One region of the Paenibacillus sp. EKM301P genome, then DNA from elsewhere that is predicted to be linked to it. Evidence: riboswitches for the same ligand, from Rfam matches in the RefSeq annotation. Region 1 holds a riboswitch; the other holds the start of a gene.
The links. A riboswitch is a leader RNA that binds a small molecule or an ion and turns the genes downstream of it on or off. The one in region 1 is predicted to bind glycine.
Positions count from the first base shown of each region.

Region 2: another riboswitch for glycine. It lies ahead of gcvT (glycine cleavage system aminomethyltransferase GcvT); the one in region 1 lies ahead of HFD99_RS14265 (alanine/glycine:cation symporter family protein).

Region 1 covers NZ_JAALFM010000005.1:75,842-79,931, reverse strand. Annotated here, with positions in the region: gene HFD99_RS14275 (LacI family DNA-binding transcriptional regulator) at 1-39, opposite strand, end outside; gene HFD99_RS14270 (glycoside hydrolase family 1 protein) at 251-1,708, shown strand; glycine riboswitch at 1,877-1,961, shown strand; glycine riboswitch at 1,973-2,067, shown strand; gene HFD99_RS14265 (alanine/glycine:cation symporter family protein) at 2,226-3,644, shown strand; gene HFD99_RS25695 (sensor histidine kinase) at 3,770-4,090, opposite strand, start outside.
Region 2 covers NZ_JAALFM010000001.1:1,124,931-1,129,020, reverse strand. Annotated here, with positions in the region: gene gcvPA (aminomethyl-transferring glycine dehydrogenase subunit GcvPA) at 1-987, opposite strand, end outside; gene gcvT (glycine cleavage system aminomethyltransferase GcvT) at 1,112-2,212, opposite strand; glycine riboswitch at 2,292-2,388, opposite strand; glycine riboswitch at 2,402-2,475, opposite strand; gene gcvH (glycine cleavage system protein GcvH) at 2,883-3,281, shown strand; gene HFD99_RS05000 (PTS mannitol transporter subunit IICB) at 3,708-4,090, shown strand, end outside.

The DNA.
Region 1 (4,090 bases):
AAAGCCCGCCAGTTTTGCAATTTGATCAAGATTCGACATGATGCTTCTCCTCACCTGAGAAAAAAATACTTGACATGAAACGCGTTACAACAATTAGGATGCTTTATGAGGGCATTACGTCTATTTTAAAGCATCTGTCGATGCATTTCAAAGGAGAACGGTTACCGTTAGTTATGGATTCGCATTGCAGCACCTGACGGGTTACTGACTAAAGTGAAAACATTAAATTAAGGAAAGAGGTTTTCATACCATGACGAAGACGCTAAAAGGATTCCCGAAAAACTTCCTCTGGGGCGGGGCAACTGCAGCCAACCAATTGGAAGGTGCTTTTGACGTAGATGGAAAAGGTCTGTCCAGCGCAGACATGATAGCCTATGTACCTAAATCAGAACGTAAGAACGATCATGCTATAGAAATTTCGTCCGAACGACTGGAGGACATCTTGGCAGGGAAGGTAAACGCCCGTTTTCCAAAGCGTGAAGGTGTGGACTTTTATCACCACTACAAAGAAGATATTGCCTTGTTTGCAGAAATGGGCTTTAAAGTATTCCGGATGTCCATCCACTGGTCGCGGATTTTCCCGAATGGATATGATGCCGAGCCGAATGAAGCAGGATTGCAATTCTACGACAATGTATTCGATGAGCTGCGCAAGTATGGTATTGAGCCTTTGGTAACATTATCGCATTATGAAACACCGCTAGGTTTGACACAGAAATATAATGGCTGGTTGGGACGCGAAGTCGTGGATCATTACGTAAAATATGCCGAAACGGTATTTACACGCTATAAGGATAAAGTAAAATACTGGCTGACCTTTAACGAAATTAATGTCATGACTATGAGCCCGTTTACAGGCGGCGGTGTGGTTATTGACCGTGTAGAAAACAAGCAACAAGCGATATATCAAGCATTGCACCATCAATTTGTAGCAAGTGCATTGGCGACCAAACGGGGACATGAGATCATTCCGGGCGCTCAGATCGGCTGTATGCTGGCCCGCATTGAAAGCTACCCACATACGTGTAACCCAGAAGATATCCTGAAAGCACAGCATGAAAATCAAATGAACCTGTTCTTTACGGATGTGCATGCTCGTGGGGAATATCCCAACTATATGAACCGCTATTTTGAAGAAAATAATATTGTGATCCAGACAGAACCCGGCGATGCCGAAATTTTGAAAAATAACACGGTCGATTTTATCTCATTTAGTTACTATATGACCTTGACCGTATCGGCAGGGCCAGAAGGCGAAAAGGCAGCAGGGAACCTGATAGGCGGTGTGAAAAATCCGTATCTGCAGTCTTCCGACTGGGGATGGCAGATCGATCCGATCGGCCTGCGTGTTACACTGAATACGTTTTATGATCGCTATCAAAAGCCACTGTTCATCGTGGAAAATGGCCTGGGTGCGTATGATAAGGTAGAAGAAGACGGCTCTGTGCATGACACATATCGCATTGATTACTTGCGTCAGCATATTGCCCAAATGAAGGAAGCGATTGCTGACGGTGTTGATCTGATTGGTTACACCAGCTGGGGACCTATCGACCTTGTGAGCATGTCTACGTCCGAAATGTCCAAGCGCTACGGATTTATTTACGTTGATCTGGATGATGACGGTAACGGAACGCTTCAACGCTCCAAAAAGGACTCATTTAACTGGTATAAAAATGTGATAGCAACCAACGGTGAAGAATTGTAATTCCATATCGTTTTGGCGGGTACAGCAGAGAAAATCCTCAGGATGCAATCTGCTGTACCCGCTTTTTGTATAGACACTCTATTGGTTCTTTCAGAGGGCTTCACAAATTTTTCACTTGTAATAAGCTGAAATTTTTCTGTATAATGAATAAAAATTTCATATGTCTGGTTGATGTTTGCGGGAGATGGAATGAAAGTTCCAACCGAAGGGGCAAAACTCTCAGGTGCTTAGGCTGATTTACAGCAACGAGCAGGGACCGTAAACGGACAGAACTCTGGAGAGACCCTTAATTGGGCGCCGAAGGTGCACCGCAGATCACATCTGCTTAAACTCTCAGGCAAAAGGACAGAGACGCGAATAACCTGTGACAGGGATAGCCCTAGGCTTTTTATAAGCTTTTAGAGGTGAAATCCTGCACAAGATGGTTGTATTTTTTCGTGCCTTTAACCTCTCCAGGAGTCGAATCAACAGATTTGACTCTTTTTTGTTTTCTACTATGCTGGAGGAGCGGGTTGAAATGAATTTGGTACATGTGTTAGAAACGATTAGCAGTTGGATATGGGGGGCGCCTCTCATCATCCTTGTTATGGGAACGGGGTTATGGCTGACCATACGTCTAAAAATGTTGCAGGTATTCCGCCTGCCCCTGGCGATCAAGCTCATCGGTAAGGCCCCGAATGAAGGTAGCGGGGATGTAAGTAGTTTTGCGGCTTTGAGTACGGCATTGGCGGCTACCGTCGGTACAGGAAGTATTGTCGGTGTAGCGACAGCCATTAAGCTGGGCGGGCCGGGTGCCTTGTTCTGGATGGTCGTTGCAGCCTTCTTTGGGATGGCGACGAAATATGCGGAAGGTGTACTTGCGGTAAAATACCGGGTGAAGGATCGGAATGGACAATTTTCCGGCGGCCCGATGTATTATATTGAAAAAGGCCTGGGACGCCGTTTTAAACCGTTGGCGATGCTGTTTGCTTTTTCAGGGATGCTGGTAGCGTTGTTCGGAATTGGAACATTCCCTCAGGTCAAGGCGATTGTATCTTCGACTGAAAACAGTTTTGGCGTTCCGCCGATTGTAACGGCGCTGACAATTGCTGTCCTTACAGGTCTTGTGACCATTGGAGGACTCAAAAGCATTGCCAAGGTATCGACGAAGGTCGTTCCTTTTAAAACAGGCCTGTATGTATTGATTTGTATCATTGTACTGATTCGATTTGCTGACCAACTTCCTGCCGCAATTGCGCTTGTGCTTCATTCGGCATTTTCAACTACATCGGCAACCGGCGGATTTGCAGGAGCTACGATTATGCTGGCCATGCGCAGTGGGGTAGCCAGAGGTATTTTTGCCAACGAAGCTGGATTGGGGAGCGCACCGATTGCAGCCGCAGCTGCCAAAACCAAATGGCCTGCGGAACAAGGGCTGATTTCCATGACGGGTGTGTTTATTGATACGATGGTTATTTGTGTGATGACCGGGTTGACGTTACTGGTGAGCGGGGTGTGGAGCGGGCCTACCGATGCAGGCTTGATGACTCAGCAAGCATTTTCCAGTGCATTTCCGCTGGGAGCAGAGCTGCTCACCATCATCCTGATTATGTTCGCATTCACCACCATGCTCGGCTGGAACTATTACGGGGAACGCTGTGTTGAATACTTGCTTGGGGTTAAGTGGATCAAGCCTTATCGTTATTTGTTCATTGTACTGGTTGGCGGGGGCGCGTTCATTAAACTGGATGCGATTTGGCTGCTGGCAGATATTTTTAACGCCATGATGGCTTTTCCGAACCTGATTGCACTGCTCGGCTTGTCGGGAATTGTTGTTGCAGAAACCCGGACTTATATGAATTCTTTGTATCCTAATAAGAACAAGGGTATTCTTGCTGGTGCCAATGTAGGGGCGGCTATCCAAGTAGAAGAAAAGGGACAAACGGTAAATTCATAAATACTAAAAGGGAGTATTCTCAGCCATCACAGGCTTGAGGGTACTCCTTTTTTTAGGTTATAAGACTGGTGATTACCGACATTTTATTTATTCTGAATATCTCTTAATCCATAACGTTTACAAACCTAAGAGTTATTACATGGGAGCATAATCGTAATTTGAAAATGCGAATCCGTAATAGTTGTATTTAAATAACCACCATATTTCTTTATCACTTGCTGGATGTTAAGTAATCCATACCCATGTTTTTTTAAAGGGGGATTGTATGTTTTGGTTGAGAATGCTGTATTGAGATAATTACTTTTTGAATTGCGAACATAAATCCATAGGGCAATATTATCGGTGAAAATTTCCAAATGAATTGAATGCTCTTTCTTTCTAGGAAGCTGCATTACAGCTTCAATAGCATTATCGAAAACATTACCTAAGACAATACATAGATCATG
Region 2 (4,090 bases), on a different contig from region 1:
AATGTTAGACGTGGCCTTTTCGCGGCGGATATGTTGTTCCCGCGCTTGCAAGGTCAGCACGAAGCCGCGTTTGCCGTTGCGGTCTGTGGTTTGGCCTACGATACGCCCAGGGATACGACGCATATGTGCCTGAGAAACGGCAAAGTAACCGCAGGTCGGACCGCCGAGGGAGGACGAGATCCCAAGCGGCTGCGCGTCTCCTACAACAATATCCGCGCCCTGCTTACCGGGCGCCTCCAGCAAGCCAAGTGCCAGCGGGTTGGCACTGACGACCATTAGCCCCTTGTGTGCATGGATGAGGTCAGCCATCGGCTTCAGATTTTCCACGGCTCCAAAAAAGTTGGGGCTTTGGATCAAGACAGCCGCCGTCTGTTCCGATACGGCCGCGGCAAGCGCATCGACATCCGTTACGCCGTCCGAACAGCCGATCTCCACGATGTCCAAGTCCAATCCGCGCGCATAGGCTGCCAATACCTGGCGTGCCTCTGGATGGACAGACCTTGATACGATAAGCTGTTTACGGCGCGTGGCTGCGGCGGCCAGTGAGCCCGCTTCCGCCAGAGCTGTCGCTCCATCGTACATGCTGGCATTCGCTACTGCCATGCCTGTCAATTCGCAAATATACGACTGGAATTCAAAAATGGCTTGCAGCTCGCCCTGGCTTACTTCCGGCTGATAGGGGGTGTAGGCTGTGTAAAATTCGGAACGTGAGGTGATGTGCTGAATGACGGACGGAATATGATGATCATAAATACCTGCACCAAGAAAGCTGGCATGTGTATCTGTATTGGCATTGTGCCCGGCCAGCTCGGCCATGTGGCGAGTTAGGGCTCTTTCGTCGAGCCGAGAGGAAAGAGGGAGTTCCCCTTGGTATCGAATTGCCTCTGGAATGTCACTGAATAAATCATCAATGGATGATACGCCCACCACACGCAGCATTTCGGTTTGATCTTGTTCGGTCATGGGGAGATAGCGATGCTGCTTCATAAGTTCTGGCTCCTTTCGAAAAGCAAAATTTAGATAGTAAATTAGCTAATACATAATCGTAGTTGGAAAATCCAGAATTTCGTATCTGACATGATCATTTTTTTGAAATGAAGAGGATTTAGGATCAGCGTGGCCGTTTATAAAAAGGGGCTGCGACCACTTCCGCACGCAGGCGTTTACCTCGAATTTCGACCTCCAGCGGTGTAGATAGGGTGCTAAAACGACTGTCCACCAGGGCTAGCCCCAAATTACGCTTCAAGGTGGGCGATTGAGTCCCCGTTGTGACCTCACCAATGTGTTGGCCTTCCGCGAAGACTGGATAATGAGCGCGCGGGATACCGCGGTCAATCATTTCCAGCCCGATCAACTTGCGAGGAATTCCTTGTTCTTTCTGGTGTTGCAGTGCTTCTCTGCCGATAAAATCTCCTTTATTCAGCTTGACGAAGAAACCTAAACCAGCCTCAAGCGGTGAAATGGTGGCAGATAACTCCTGTCCGTACAGCGGCAGCCGTGCCTCAAACCGCAGTGTATCGCGAGCACCAAGCCCAGCGGGAATTAGCCCATACGATTCACCGCAACGAAGCAAACCATTCCACACGGCGGGTGCTTCCTCAGCAGGTATATAAAATTCAAAACCGTCTTCCCCGGTATATCCGGTTCGGGAGACGAGTGCTTTTGCTCCGAACAATTGCACGTTCTCATGGAATCGGAAAGATGCCAGATTCGTAATATCTGCATCTGTCACGGCTGCGGCAATATGTGCTGCTTCCGGTCCTTGTAATGCCAGCAATGCGATCGCATCAGACACATTCTCCAGATGAACCGATGCAGGTACGTGGCGCATGAGCCAATCCCAATCTTTGTCGATGTTGGAGGCATTCACAACGAGCATGTAGCGCTCTGGTCCTTTGCAGTATACAAGCAAGTCATCCACTACGCCTCCATCGGGGTAACACAGGAGTGAATATTGTGCCTGGCCCGGTTCCAACTGGCTGACATCATTCGTGGTTACCCATTGCAAAAAAGCCTCGGCTTCTTTGCCCTCAACCAAAAACTCGCCCATGTGCGAGACATCGAATAAACCCGCGCGTTGCCGGACGGCCTCATGCTCTTTTTGGATGCCGCTAAACTGAACGGGAAGCTCCCACCCGCCAAAGTCAATACAACGAACCCCGGGCTGCGTCCCGTAAGACGAAAATAATGGTGTTCTTCGCAAATTAGACATTTTTTCACTCCTATCCAGTGTAATCGGCTAAACAAAAAAGACAGGCTGAAAGAAACGTATAGACGGCAGTCCATACTCTTCTTTCAGCTCTGTCCTTGATACCAGAAAGTTACCCCGGTGTGAACCAGGTTTCCCCTTGGGTGATCCGCTCTAATCGCGAATGCTCTCCAGAGATGCGTCCGGCAGAGGTCCTTTTGCCTGAGAGATTCACCTGCAATGCAAGTTTACTCCTTCGGCGCTACCTTTTGGATCAACGGTAGGTTACCCGGTTTTGCAGGTAACAACTTGATCCGAGTTCGCGTGCACACTGTCTCAGAAACGACAACAGCTATGCGAATCTTTTGGGTAGTCTCTCCCTCCGCGTTCATCCGCGTTTGCAGTTGTCGGGGTATTTCCAAAAGCATTTGCTATAACCCATTAATACGCAAATTCATTCAAAATGTCAATAAAAATGTCATATAAAACAATCCAAAAAACATTTAATGTATAAATAAGGATATGTAAGCGTTTGTTACAAGTTATCATTTTTTAATATTCTATGCTATATGAGATAACATGAAGTATTTTTGTTAGTATTATTGACATGAGTGTTCATGTTGTCATAATCTTAACCTGTCTAATACAGGTGATTAAAAGCATTTTATTCATGTGGAAGTGAGGCGAAAGCAGGATGAGTGAAGTGAAACGGGAACTTTGGTATACAGACGAACATGAGTGGGTTCAGCGCACAGCAGACGGGACGTTGCGGATCGGCATTACAGACTTTGCACAGCATCAACTGGGTGATATTGTTTTTGTGGAATTACCTGGGGCGGGAGCAACGATTGAACAGGGGGCAGAGATTGGTACAATTGAATCGGTGAAGACCGTATCCGACCTTTTTGCTCCGGTGGCGGGAACCGTATTGAAAGTAAATGAAGCTCTGGAAAGCACACCTGAGCTGGTGAATGAATCTCCCTATGAAAAGGGTTGGATGATTGAAGTAGAGATGGGCAATGATGTCGAGGAGGCTCTGAGCAAGCTGCTGTCTGCGGATCAGTACGAGCAGTTGATTTCGGATGAACAATAATGAGCAATATAAGATGGAATATTAGCGCTTTATTCTAAATTTTTATATGGATATTGAATTGAATAAAAGCATCGTTAGTCCGCTCGTTTTGTGTATAAAATAGTCGCTATGATCTGACATGGCGGCTATTTTTTTGTTGTCTTTTAGAAGACGTAATTACGTCGATTTATTAGATTTAGAGGTGAGCTCCTCTATATAAGGTGCAGATTTACAGCACTGTTTTTTCGACTAATTTCTATTGTTATCGGTCATATTAAGAAGAATTATGCAGGTATAATACGTTGTCCGTTATTTTAAATTTAAATGTTGTCATCAACGTTCATGACGAAAGTACGTTTTCATTTCGTTGATGAAGATAGCGCTGTCATTTAGTATGAATTTTAAGAAAAGGTAGTGATGCTATTTACTCACAAGGAGGATATGAATATGAGCACAGTGGACACAAAGTCCAGTTCAAGCGGTGGCGCTCGTGTCGCCGTACAACGTTTTGGCCGTTTTCTCAGCGGTATGGTTATGCCCAATATGGGGGCCTTTATCGCATGGGGATTAATTACGGCCCTTTTTATTCCGACCGGGTGGTTTCCGAACGAGGGTTTTGCACAACTGGTTGATCCGATGAAAAATTATTTGCTGCCGCTATTGATTGGTTATACAGGAGGCACAATGATTCACGGACAGCGCGGAGGTGTGATCGGTGCCATTATGACGATGGGTGTCATTGTGGGGGCCGATATCCCGATGTTCCTGGGTGCGATGGTAGCTGGTCCGCTGGCTGCATGGATATTGAAGAAGTTCGATAAGGCCATTGA